DNA from 4 places in the Arthrobacter sp. CDRTa11 genome. Region 2 is predicted to be linked to each of the others. Evidence: riboswitches for the same ligand, from Rfam matches in the RefSeq annotation. Region 2 holds a riboswitch; each other region holds the start of a gene.
The links. A riboswitch is a leader RNA that binds a small molecule or an ion and turns the genes downstream of it on or off. The one in region 2 is predicted to bind S-adenosylmethionine.
Positions count from the first base shown of each region.

Region 1: another riboswitch for S-adenosylmethionine. It lies ahead of F8G81_RS21925 (DUF1737 domain-containing protein); the one in region 2 lies ahead of F8G81_RS10165 (bifunctional o-acetylhomoserine/o-acetylserine sulfhydrylase).
Region 3: another riboswitch for S-adenosylmethionine. It lies ahead of metX (homoserine O-acetyltransferase MetX); the one in region 2 lies ahead of F8G81_RS10165 (bifunctional o-acetylhomoserine/o-acetylserine sulfhydrylase).
Region 4: another riboswitch for S-adenosylmethionine. It lies ahead of F8G81_RS03420 (cobalamin-independent methionine synthase II family protein); the one in region 2 lies ahead of F8G81_RS10165 (bifunctional o-acetylhomoserine/o-acetylserine sulfhydrylase).

Region 1 is NZ_CP044532.1:4,798,973-4,802,173, forward strand. Features, by position in the region: gene F8G81_RS21910 (acetyl-CoA C-acyltransferase) at 1-502, shown strand, start outside; gene F8G81_RS21915 (AsnC family protein) at 564-764, opposite strand; gene F8G81_RS21920 (hypothetical protein) at 846-1,322, opposite strand; SAM riboswitch class IV at 1,483-1,597, shown strand; gene F8G81_RS21925 (DUF1737 domain-containing protein) at 1,611-1,889, shown strand; gene F8G81_RS21930 (rhodanese-like domain-containing protein) at 1,886-2,296, shown strand; gene F8G81_RS21935 (O-succinylhomoserine sulfhydrylase) at 2,297-3,201, shown strand, end outside.
Region 2 is NZ_CP044532.1:2,249,186-2,252,386, reverse strand. Features, by position in the region: gene F8G81_RS10165 (bifunctional o-acetylhomoserine/o-acetylserine sulfhydrylase) at 48-1,373, opposite strand; SAM riboswitch class IV at 1,419-1,534, opposite strand; gene ald (alanine dehydrogenase) at 2,609-3,201, opposite strand, start outside.
Region 3 is NZ_CP044532.1:1,641,169-1,644,369, reverse strand. Features, by position in the region: gene F8G81_RS07415 (hypothetical protein) at 1-340, shown strand, start outside; gene metX (homoserine O-acetyltransferase MetX) at 435-1,550, opposite strand; SAM riboswitch class IV at 1,563-1,678, opposite strand; gene F8G81_RS07405 (VOC family protein) at 1,910-2,548, shown strand; gene F8G81_RS07400 (CPBP family intramembrane glutamic endopeptidase) at 2,679-3,201, opposite strand, start outside.
Region 4 is NZ_CP044532.1:726,459-729,659, forward strand. Features, by position in the region: gene F8G81_RS03415 (uracil-DNA glycosylase) at 15-647, opposite strand; gene F8G81_RS03420 (cobalamin-independent methionine synthase II family protein) at 852-2,060, opposite strand; SAM riboswitch class I at 2,071-2,173, opposite strand; gene F8G81_RS03425 (adenylosuccinate synthase) at 2,508-3,201, shown strand, end outside.

The sequences.
Region 1 (3,201 bases), 2.5 Mb from region 2:
ACTGGCGGCGCTGAAGCCCGCCTTCTCCGCGGCGGCGTCAGCCACTATCACCGCCGGATCCGCCTCTCCACTCTCCGACGGCGCGGCCGCCGTCGTGGTTGCCAGCAAAGCCGCCGCGGAACGTGCCGGGCTCAGCTGGATCGCCGAGATCCGAAGCCACGGCCAGACCGCAGGCCCGGACGCTTCCCTGCATTCCCAGCCGTCGCGCGCCATCGAACGCGCCCTGGCAGCGGAAGGACTCGGCGTAGCTGACCTGGACCTCATCGAAATCAATGAAGCCTTCGCGTCCGTGATCATCCAGTCGGCCCGGGACCTGGGCGTCAGCACGGAGCGGATCAACGCCGAGGGCGGCGCCATCGCCTTGGGCCACCCCGTAGGCGCCTCAGGCGCACGGCTGGTGCTGCACCAGGCATTGGCTCTGCAGCGGCGTGGCGGCGGCACTGGGGTTGTGTCCCTCTGCGGCGGCGGAGGCCAGGGCGAGGCGCTCATCCTCAAGGCCTGAAAACTGCGGCGCGCCAGGCGCAAGGAACCCGGGAGGGACCCAGACGAACCGCGTTGATGGGTCAGCGCTTGCCGTACTTCCGGTGAACTGCCTGCTTGCTCACACCCAGGCACAGGGCGATCGCTTCCCAGGAGAGCCCGGCCTGGCGGGCGTTCCTGACCAGTGCAGCTTCGGCCCGCCCTACTTCCTTCTGCAGCTCCGCCACGGCATAGAGTGCCTCGGCAGGGCCCTTTCCATCCATCGATCCAACGAGTGTCTTCATTCGGTCCACCTCCACGGCGTCAACATTAGTTGACGATGCTCTGGCCGTCAACCTACGTTGACGCCTCAGGCTGGAGGAGCCTCAGGCTGGAGGAGCCGCGTGCACTGTGAGCGGGACCAGGCGGTGGGCGCAGGAGGCACGTTCCAGGCTCAGGGTGCCCGGGTCGGCCCTGTTGTTAACGCCGGTGTCATCACACCAGTCCACGCCGTACGGGACAGCGCTGACGCCGCCCTCTCCGGCAGCCATGGTGTCCGGAACGGTGAAGACAAAGGTGAAGGCGCCGTCGTCGGTCATGGGAGCGAGCTCCTCCAGGACCGTCTGCCCCGCAGCGTCCGTCACCGTAACCTGGATGCGCGCATCCGCGCCGTATAGCGCGTCGCAGGTAGTGTCCTGCGCGGAGACCGTCACCTGCCCGCCGGCCTGAACGGCCGACGGCGAGACAAAGTATTCCGGCGGCCCGCACGGCGGCGGGGCGAAGGGGTCCCGGCAGCCTGCCAGTGCAAAGGCAAGGGAGGCAACAGCCATCACGCCCGCGGTCAGGCGCTGCGCGCTCAGCACTGACGGCCTTCCCGCTGTTTCCCCACACAGTGTTTCCGTACAGAGCGTTTAGCCATATCCTGCTGTTTCCCCATACCGTGATTGTCCGGCATGGCGTTGGTTACGCAACATGACGACGGCGGCGGTGCGGGGCGGCGGGGCAGGTGTTACGTTTTTGGGCAGTAATGAGTACCGGCGCCAAGCCCTGACTGGCCGGTCGGCAACCCTCCTTTCGCGGCGGGGTGCCTCAGGTGAATACTCGGCATATCGAAAAATTCGAGCTGCAAGCGTGAGAGAAGGAGATCCGTCGTGACAGACGCACCTGCCACAGAAGAAAAGCTGTCCTACCGACTGATCACGGGGCCGGATGACCGCTCCTTCTGTGAGCGGATTTCAACCGCATTGGAGGAGGGCTACGTCCTGCACGGCAGCCCGGCCGCAACTTTTAACGGCAGCAGCGTGATCGTGGCGCAGGCCCTGGTCCTCCCGGCTGCGATCGCCTCCGCGGATGCCGCCGTCGCCACTGCCGTGGACGATCTCGAAACTGCCGGGGAAGAGCTCGAATTCGACGGCGAGGGCCACGCATGAGCTACGCAGGAGACCTCACCCCGCAGGAAGCTTGGACCAAGCTGGAGCAGGGCGCCATCCTGGTGGATGTGCGCACTGAGGGCGAATGGGCGCATATTGGCATCCCGGACACCAAGGCAACGGACAACGATCCCCTCTTCATCCAGTGGACGTTCCCGGGCGGCATCCCCAACCCCGATTTCATCACTGACCTGACACAACAGGCACCCGAGGACGCCGGCACCGAACTGGTGTTCCTGTGCCGCTCCGGGGCCCGGTCCATAGCTGCAGCCATCGCCGCCACCCAGGCAGGCTACACGTCCTACAACGTCCTTGAGGGCTTTGAAGGCGAGCCGGACCGCTACGGCGAACGCACCGTCAATGGCTGGAAGAACCGCGGCCTGCCTACGAATCTGGGAACGAACTAAGTGACATTCAACGAAGATGCCGCCGGCTGGAGCCCTGACACCCAGGCAGTCCGCGGCGGGCTGGACCGCACCAATTTCCAGGAGACCGCCGAGCCGGTCTTCCTGAACTCCGGGTTCGTCTACGAATCGGCCGCCGCCGCCGAACGCGCCTTCACCGGCGAGGACGAACGCTTTGTCTACTCACGCTACGGCAACCCCTCCGTAGCCACCTTCCAGGAACGGCTCCGCCTCCTCGAGGGCACCGAGGCATGCTTTGCGACGGCGTCGGGAATGTCCGCCGTTTTCACCGCCCTGGGTGCCCTGCTGGCTGCCGGTGACCGCGTGGTTGCGGCCCGCTCGCTGTTCGGTTCCTGTTTCGTGATTTTGAACGAGATCCTGCCGCGCTGGGGCGTGGAGACCGTCTTTGTGGATGGCCCGGACCTGGACCAGTGGCGTGACGCGTTGTCCCAGCCCACCACCGCCGTCTTCTTCGAGTCGCCGTCCAACCCGATGCAGGAAATCGTGGACATCGCGGCAGTCAGCGAACTGGCGCATGCGGCCGGTGCCACCGTCGTCGTCGACAATGTCTTTGCCACTCCCCTGCTGCAGCGCTGCGGCCAGCTGGGCGCGGACGTCATTGTCTACTCCGGCACCAAGCACATCGACGGCCAGGGCCGTGTCATGGGCGGGGCGATCCTGGGCACCAAGGAATTCATCGACGGCCCCGTGAAGCAGCTCATGCGCCACACCGGACCCTCGCTGTCCGCCTTCAACGCCTGGGTCCTCACCAAGGGGCTGGAGACCATGGCGCTGCGCGTCAACCACTCCTCCGCCACCGCCCTGAGGCTGGCCGAATGGCTGGAGCAGCAGCCTGCGGTCAGCTGGGTCAAATACCCGCTGCTGAAGTCCCACCCACAGTATGAGCT
Region 2 (3,201 bases):
AGAACTCCCCGCAAGGTCCGCTAAAAGCCCCAGCTACAGGCCATTGGTCAGGCGCCGCTGGCCTCCTTGGCGGCACGGAAGCCAGCTTCAAGGTCTGCCAGGATGTCATCGATGTGCTCGATGCCCACGGAGAGGCGGACCAGTCCCGGGGTCACGCCGGCCACGGCCTGCTGCTCCGCAGAGAGCTGACTGTGGGTGGTGGAGGCCGGATGGATGACCAGGGACCGGACGTCCCCGATATTGGCCACGTGTGAGTGCAGGTCCAGCGCGTCCACGAACCGCTTGCCCGCCTCGGCGCCGCCGGCAAGATTGAAGGACACGATGGCACCCGTCCCCTTGGGGCCGTACTTGCGCCCACGCTCGTACCAGGGGCTTGAGGGGAGGCCCGCGTAGGCGACGGATTCGACGTCGTCACGCGCTTCCAGCCAGCGGGCCACTTCGCCGGCGTTGGCCACGTGGCGTTCCACCCGCAGGCTCAGGGTCTCCAGGCCCTGCGCGATGAGGAAGGCATTGAACGGGGATACCGCCGCCCCCAGGTCCCGCAGGAGCTGGACGCGTGCCTTGAGGATGTAGGACAGGTTGGCGCCCAGGGCGCCGCCCTCGCCGAGGTCGCGGCCGTAGACAAGCCCGTTGTAGGTGGGGTCCGGGGTGTTGAAGCCGGGGAACCGCTCCGGGTCCTTGCTGAAATCGAACTTGCCGGAGTCCACGATGACGCCTGCGATCGCTGCGCCGTGGCCGCCCAGGTATTTGGTGGCCGAATGGACCACAACGTCCGCGCCCCATTCCAGCGGCCGGATCAGGTACGGCGTGGACAGCGTGTTGTCGACGATCAGCGGCACGCCTGCCTCATGGGCGGCCTCGGAGACGCCCTCAATGTCCAGGACATCCTGGCGGGGGTTGGACACCACCTCGGCGAAGAAGAGCTTGGTGTTCGGCTGCACAGCGTCACGCCACTGGTCCAGGTTGTCCGGGTCCGCCACGAACGTGACAGTAATGCCGAACTTCTTCAGCGTGTGCGCGAAGAGGTTGTAGGTGCCGCCGTAGAGGCTGGGGCTGGCCACGATGTGGTCCCCGGCTTCGGCGATGTTCAGGACCGCGTATGTCTCCGCCGCCTGGCCGGAGCTGAGCAGCAGCGCTGCCAGGCCTCCTTCGAGGCTGGCGATCCGCTGCTCCACCGCATCCTGGGTGGGGTTGCCGATGCGCGTATAGATCGGCGCCAGTTCGGCCAGGGCAAAACGGTTGGCCGCGCTCTCGGCGCTGGGAAACACGAAGGACGTGGTCTGGTAAATGGGCAATGCCCGGGCGCCAGTGGCAGAATCCGGCTCCTGCCCGGCGTGGATCTGGCGGGTTTCGAAGGACCATCCGTTGGACATTCAAGGCTCCTATGACATGGGCCCGGGGCATGCTGGGAGCACCACGGGCCGCGCTTGCCATCCGGCCATTGCCGGACAGCCAGGTCCTCACCCGGGGCACCCCACCGCGGATGGAGGGTTGCCGGCCAGCGAGCCGGGGCTTGGCGCTGGCGCTCATAACCTGTCCCCAGTGTAGGAACACCGGACTGTTTCGGGGACGGCTACGACGGATATGACCTTGCAGATCTAGTTGTTGTGGGTGCGGTAAATCCGAAAGCATCTGAAATGCCACGACGCCCCGCCTTCTCCTCCGGAAGGGGCGCATAAATGCCTCAAGTTCCGCCATCGCGTTGCTTTCGCCAGCCTTTTATCTGCCCCTTCGCCATCAAGAATGGTTGACGGGGCTGACGTCTGCGCCACTGCCACTTCTGGCGAAGGTTGCCGCAGGCTTCGCGCTGGTCTCGCCGTCAGACGGTGTGCACGGTACTTCAGGCACCGGGGAGATGATATTCAACAGACCGCTGACCGGCGCAACTGCGACACTTTCTGCCACCCGCTTATTGCAGCGGGCTCCCCCACCTTTCGATAATCACGCCGGGGGGGACGTCGCAACTCAGACGCGCTTCATAGCGGCCCGGAGCGAGCCGAGTCACCGAAATGCCAATGCGTTCAGACATGGCCGCCGGCTTCAGGCGGTCCACCGCTTGATCCAGGGCAGAGTCCAATTCCTTTCGGGTTTGAACGTCTACAACGAGACGTCCGCCTGCTGCGTTCATGGGAAAGAGTCCTTATCTTGGTGGTGATCGATACGTTGGTTAGGTCAGATGCGCCAGGCGGGAAGGGAAGAATTACGGCCGCCGCGGGTAGTCAACTTGGGCCAGCCCAGGCAACCGGTTAGTCCGGACGGAACCCAGCGAACCAGGCCTACGCCAGAAGAAGGGGCAGAGCCCTGTTTCGGAGCGCGCCACGGTTTTGCTGTCAGACAGCCCCAAAAAAGGTGGCTATGTGACACTGCTCGTAGCCCAGTTCAAAACCTCGCTGCCCTACGCACGTCGCTGCATCTGGGCAACCAAATCTGCGTTCAAACCGTAAGCGCCAATAGCGGAACCAGCCTATTGCAGGGGCTCACCTCAGAATCATGTATGAGGGCATTTGGTAGCGAGGAGCAGTATGGCCTTGTCGTTACATCAGCCCTGCCAGCCGGAGTCGCCTGCCCACCCCCTCGTGCGGGGCGGGGCAGGCGACCAAGAAAAGCGTTAGGCGTTGACGAGTTCCGACCAAGGAGCGAGCTCAAGCCCATGGGCGTCGCTCACCGAATTGTTCGTGACCTTGCCTGCTGCGATATTGAGCCCGGCGGCCAGTGCCGCGTCCTTTTCGAGGGCCTTTTTGACGCCCAGGTTTGCCAAGGCGATGGCGTACGGCAGCGTGACGTTCGTCAGCGCGTAGGTGGAAGTGCTGGGAACCGCACCTGGCATATTGGCGACACAATAGAACACCGTATCGTGTACGCGGAACGTAGGTTCCTCGTGCGTAGTGGGCCGCGTGTCCTCGAAGCAGCCCCCCTGATCGACAGCGATGTCCACAAGGACGCTCCCGGGCTTCATTCGAGAAACCAAATCATTGCTCACAAGCTTGGGAGCCTTGGCACCGGGGATGAGCACCGATCCAATCACCAGATCCGCATCAGTTACGGAACGTTCAATCTCGAGACTGTTCGAGGCAATGGTTTTGAGCCGGCCAGCATACTGGGCATCAAGTTCCCGAAGCCGGGAGACATTGATGTCCAGGATGGAAACATCTGCGCCGAGGCCCACGGCCATGGCAGCAGCGTTGGTTCCAGCGACTCCAG
Region 3 (3,201 bases), 610 kb from region 2:
CGACGGCTACACCCAGCAGGACTACATGAGCGGCGGCTTCCGCCAGATCAGCAGCCCCGAGCCCCTGCCGCCCAGCCAGCCACTTCCCCCGTTCCAACCATTGCCGGGCCAGCAGCTTCCGACGCCGGACCAGCAACGCCCGCCGTACGGCCAGCCAGTGCCTCCCCGGGACCGGGAACAGGAACCGCAGAAGCCTGCGGCCCCCTCCACTCCCCCGCTGCCGTCGGCCCCGCAGGGCTACCGTGCCCGCAAGCTTGCAGAACTTGACCAGCAGTACAGCAACGGCGAAATGGCCATGGATGAGTACATGGCGCGCCGGGCGGAGATCATGAACGGCTGACGCAAAAAACTTCACGGCCCAGGAGGTTTCCAGCCCGGGAACTTCCTGGGCAAGGAACTTTCCGTGCCAGGAACTTTCCGGGCAGGACTTCTTCTTAGACCAGGAACGTCGTCCTGAGCTGGCTGCCCAGCTGGCCGATTTCGGTGAGGAAGCCGTCGTGGCCGATGGGGCATTCAATGATGTGCACATCAACGTCGCCCGGCAGGGCTGCCGCCAACTCGTGTGACTGGGACGGGAAGTAGAGCCTGTCGCTGTCCACGGCCGCCACAAAGAACCGGGCTGTCGCCGTGGCCAGGGCCTCGTCCAGGGAACCGCGCCCCCGGCAAACGTCGTGGCTCATCAGGGCCTCGGTGATGGCGATGTAGCTGTTGGCGTCGAAGCGCTGGACCAGCTTGTTGCCCTGGTGGTCCAGGTAGCTTTCCACCTGATAGCGGCCGCGGTCGCCCAGAGCCGGTGCCTGGAATGGTGTTTCGGGTGCCTGGGCCAAGCGTCCGAACCTGCCGTCAAGTTCCCGGGCCGAGCGGTAGGTGATGTGGGCTATCCGTCGGGCCAGGGCCAGGCCGTCCTCCGGAGAGGGACCGCCGTAGTAGTCGCCGTTGTTGAAGTTGGCATCCTGGCGGATCGCGAGGGTCTGGGCCTGGGCGAAGGCAATCTGTTCCGCCGTGCTCGCGGCGCCGATCGATACCACGGCACACCGCTCTACCCGCTCAGGGTAGGTCAGGGCCCATTCCAGGGCACGCGCGCCGCCCATGGAGCCGCCCAGGACGGCGAACCAGCTCTGGATGCCCAGCAGGTCAGCCAGCCGCGCCTCGGCAACCGTGCTGTCCCGCAGTGTCACCAAGGGAAAGCGGGAGCCCCACGGCTTTCCGTCAGGGGCAGGCGACGACGGTCCGGTGGAACCGTAGCAGCCGCCCACGATGTTCACGGAGACCACAAAAAACCTGTCCGTGTCCACCGGAGCACCGGGGCCGGCCAGCTGTTCCCACCAGCCCGGTTCATCGGTGTCGCCCCGCGTGACGTGGGTGCTGCCTGTCAGGGCGTGCTCGATCAGGATGGCGTTGGAGGCGTCATGGTTGAGTGTGCCCCAGGTTTCATAGGCCAGGGTGACATCCGGCAGGAAACCTCCGGCTTCGAGTTCGAGTCCGCCGATGGTGGCGAACTGGACCACTCCGTTTTCAGGTACGGCGGTGCGGGAGACGGTAATCGTCATGTGAGGACCTTTTCTACGCGCTTGCCCGCCGTCAAGTGACCGGCAGGCCAGGTCTTCACCCGGGGCACCCCACCGCGGAAGGAGGGTTGCCGGCCAGCAAGCCGGGGCTGTCACTGGCACTCATGACCTGCTTCGAGTGTACGAAACAGCCATGCCTCTTGACCAAGAGTGTGACTGGTTATGACTTTCCCGGCCTGCAGCCCAGGTGCCGGCGACCGCCCGGCTGCATCCGCAGGGCCATAGTCAGCAGACTTCCTAACCATGGTTTCCGGGCCAATGTCCACTCATGACACAAAGTAGAAAGCGGGTAAGGCTACCCTTAGCTGAGAGCCCGATCACAAAGTGCCAAGATGAAGGGCATGCGCATGGATCACGTCTCTTACGCCTGTGAACACGATGGCCTGGCTGCCACAACCGAACGAATTTCGTCCGCCCTCGGCGTCGAAGCCGTGAAGGGTGGAGTGCACCCCCGTTTCGGAACCCGGAACATGATCATTCCACTCGCGGGCCACAAATACCTTGAAGTAGTGGAGGTCCTTGACCACCCGGCATCGGACAAAGCGCCGTTCGGACAGGCCGTGCGTGCACGCTCTGCCGCCGGCGGCGGCTGGATGGGCTGGTGCGTCGAAGTGGACGACCTCGCCCCGTTCGAACGCCGGCTGGGACGCTCTGCCGTCAACGGCAACCGGAAGTTCCCCGACGGCCGCGAACTTGTGTGGAAGCAGATCGGAATCCTGGGCCTCATCGCCGATCCCCAGGTCCCATACATGCTCAAGTGGGAAGGCGATCCCGCCCTGCACCCGTCCAACGCCTATGAAAGCAACGTCAAGATGTCCTGCCTGACCATTGCCGGCTCGGCGGAACGGGTGACCGAATGGCTCGGCGAACCTGTCGAAAAGCCGCTTGAGGATGTAGCAGTGGAATGGGTGGCTCCGCATGGAACCCCCGGCATCCTTTCCGTCACGTTCGAAACCGCCTCCGGGGCAGTCACCATCTAAGCCCTCCCCCGGCCGGTCAACGGCCGCTGGGAACAAACTTCGGCCGCCATCAGCGGGTGCCAATGACGTCACCTGCCGATGGCGGCCGAATTACTTTAACGCCGCCGTCGCTCCTTGGTTTTCTCCCACCTCACCCGAGGCCTACGGCAGACCCAAAGAGGCTGAAGCCAACGAACGCCACAATGTCCAACAGAGCGTGCGCAATCACCAGTGGCATCACCCGCTTTGTCCGGGTGTAGAGCCAGGCGAACACCACCCCCATCACGGCGTTGCCGATGAAGGGCCCAAAGCCCTGGTAGAGGTGGTAGCTGCCGCGCAGCATGGAGCTGGCGAAGATTGCCAGGGGCATGCTCCAGCCGAATTTGCCGAAACGGTCCATCAGGTAGCCCACCACAATCACTTCCTCCACCACCGCGTGCCGCACGGCGGACAGGATCAGCACCGGCACCGTCCACCAGTAGGAATCCAGGGCGCTGGGAATGATGGCAGTGGTAATGCCTAATGCCCGCCCTGCCGCGTAGAGGCCAAGTGACGGGATGCCGATCAGGGCGGCAAGTCCAAGACCCTGCAGCATGTCCCGGCCGGGCCTGGCGAAGTTGAAGCCAAGCTTCCGGAAGGCCGAACCTGCATGTGCGCCGTCCCCCGCCCCCGGT
Region 4 (3,201 bases), 1.5 Mb from region 2:
GTAACCGGAGGGGACTAGCTGGGCTTCGTCAGGCCTGTGCGCGCCATGGCATCCGCATAGGCCACGTGCATTTCTTCAAGATACTGTTCCTGCCGGGCCGGGGTACCGGCGAAGGCACGGCCACTGAGGGAACGGACCTTGTAGGTTTTCAGGCCGCGGCGCCAGAGCAGGGGCACCTCGGTCTTCAGCAGCAGGTTGGCCAGGCGGTTGGCCTCGGTGCCGTGTGCCACGATGACGGAAGCCCGGGGCACGAGGGCCAGGAACTTGAGCAGCGGCTTGAGGCCGGAGGCGATCTGGTCCGGCGTGAACTTGCCGTTGGGCTCGCCAGGGGTGTGCCACGGGTGGACGTTCCACGGCATCACGAACTCCGGACGCAGGCCCAGTTTCCACTGGACGCCCAGCATGCGGGTGGCGGCGTCGTCGTCGCCGGCGGTAATGAATCCGGACTTGTCCGCTTCGCCGATGTTCGAGTACAGGCTGATAATGCGGCATTCATCTACGTCGTGCATGGGGTCAACGTAGGGAACTTGGGTGTCCGGCTTGACGCTCTGCAGGGAATCGCACAGCTCGTTGACGGCTGCGACGTTGGGTTCGTAACGGCGGCTCATGAGCTGCTCGCGAAAAGATTCAGGTGCCAGGGCTGTCATGTATTGCTATGTCTCCTGCGGGGCTCGGTGATGCTGCCAATCCGGAAAATGGGCGCACCGTGGCGCGGCAGGTTCCGGGATGGTTTGAAATGTGGAGTGGACCGATTCCTGGTCGGTCCTTATCAGTTTAGCAAGCCCCGCAAAACGCAGGCGCGCCCAAGGCCTTCCCGTGATGGAAGGCACAGGGCGGCTGGATCGCTGCACCTACCAAAGACGCTGGCTGGCGCGCCGGGCGCCCTCGCCGAGAGCCTCCAGTTTGGCGAAGGCGATCTGCGGGTGAACACGGCCGCCCAGCCCGCAGTCCGTGGACGCAATAACGTTCTCCCGGCCCACCAGTTCGGCGAAGCGGACAATCCTGTCAGCGACGAGATCCGGGTGTTCCACAACGTTGGTTGCATGTGAGACCACCCCGGGAATGATGGCCTTGCCCTCCGGAAGCCTGGTGTTTTCCCACACCCGCCACTCATGCTCATGCCGGACGTTGGCGGCCTCGAACGAGTAGGCCCCGGCGTTGACCTGCAGGACTGATCCAACGATGTCCCCGAACGGAATGTCCGTGGTGTGCGGCCCATGCCAGGAACCCCAGCAGACGTGGAGGCGGATCTGTTCCTGGGGCAGGTCGCGGAGGGCCCAGTTGGTGGCCTCGATGCGCAGCTGGATGAATTTGAGGTAGTCCTCCAGCGATGGCTCGGGGTTGATCTGGTCCCAGCTTTCCGCGAGGGAGGGGTCATCGAGCTGTACCGTCAGGCCGGCGTCGATGATGGCCTTGTATTCCTCCCGCATGGCATCGGCGCAGGCGTACAGCAGTTCCTCGTCCGACTTGTAGTACTCGTTGGCTACCCTGGCGCACGAACCGGGGGACAGGGACGCCAGAAAGCCTTCGGTCAGGCCGGCTGCAGCCAGTCCCTTTTTGAGGTTGGTGACATCGGAGGCCACCAGGTCATGCCCCGTGTAGGTCAGGGGTCCCGCGATTTTCGGTTGCGTCACGCTTTTGCGGTGCGCCAGGATGCCCGAGGACGGATCGGTGTATGCGTCGTTGAAAGCCAGCCGGTCCCGGCGGTCCGGAAACGAGGTCAGCACAATGTGCCCCGGGGACGAGCGATGCACCACGGGGTCCTTCCACCTGTCCACGTCGGTGGGTTCCAGGCCGCCCAGCCTGGCGAAGGAATAGTTCCACCACGCGCCGTAATCAACGGAAGTGGACATGGTGTGCCCGTACTCGCCGTCGTTCGCAATGTCGACGCCGAGGTCTTTCTGCCGCTGGACCACATCCGCCACCGAGGCCTCCAGCAGCTCCAGGAATTCGGGCGTGATGCCCTCGGATTCCTTGGCGGCATTGGCGGCGATGAGTTCCGGGGTTCGGGGCAGGGAACCTGCGTGCGTGACCTGGATGTAGTCGGTGTTGAGGGACATGGATACTTCCTTTCCATCGGTCCTGGCAGTAGCACCAGCGGACAGGATTGTCCCTGCACCCGTGGTTGCTGCGGCGTCAGCGAGCCAGGTCTCTCGGCCGCTCCGGATGGGTACTCTCACTTAATGGCATCTGCCGGGTGCGGGCAAGACTTCGCCAGATTATTTCAGCCGGTTTGTTTCAGCCGGTTTGTTTCATGGGATGGGCGGGTGGCAGGCGCGAAGAAACCCAGGGCCCGCCTGCTGCGAACGAGTAGAGAAACCCGGGGATCCGCTAAACTTGGCTGGTAAGAGCCCCGAACTCTTGCCTGGCAGGCCACCGCAACTGTGCCCGCCAGACTGTAGCCGTCGGGGCATTCTCATGAACGGCGTTGACTTCCGGCTGAACACCTGCTGCCTCACCAGGGTGGATCAACCGGAATGCAGCCCGAACGAATGGGGGAGGATCCCATGCCAGCTATCGTGATCGTAGGAGCCCAATGGGGCGACGAGGGAAAAGGCAAGGCCACTGATCTCCTCGGCGGCCGCGTCGACTATGTGGTTAAGCCCAACGGCGGCAATAACGCCGGGCATACCGTCGTCGTAGGCGGTGAGAAGTATGAGCTCAAGCTCCTTCCGGCCGGCATTCTCAGCCCCAATGCGGTTCCCATCATCGGCAACGGCTGCGTGGTGAACCTTGAAGCCCTGTTCCAGGAAATTGAAGGCCTGCAGGCCCGCGGTGCAGACACTTCCAAACTGCGCGTCTCCGCCAATGCACACCTGGTGGCGCCTTTTCACCAGGTGCTGGACAAGGTCACTGAACGTTATCTCGGCAGCCGCGCCATCGGAACCACGGGCCGGGGCATCGGGCCCGCCTATATGGACAAGGTGGCCCGGCTGGGCATCCGTGTCCAGGACGTCTTCGACGAATCCATCCTCCGCCAGAAGGTGGAAGGATCGCTCCGCCAGAAGAACGAGCTCCTGGTCAAGGTCTACAACCGCCGCGACATCGATGTTGAGGAGATTGTTGAATATTTCCTCTCCTTTGCCGAGCGTCTCCGGCCGCTGGTCATCGACAGCACACTGGTCCTGAACAAGGCCCTGGATGAGGGCAAGGTAGTGCTCATGGAAGGCGGCCAGGCCACCTTCCTGGACGTGGACCACG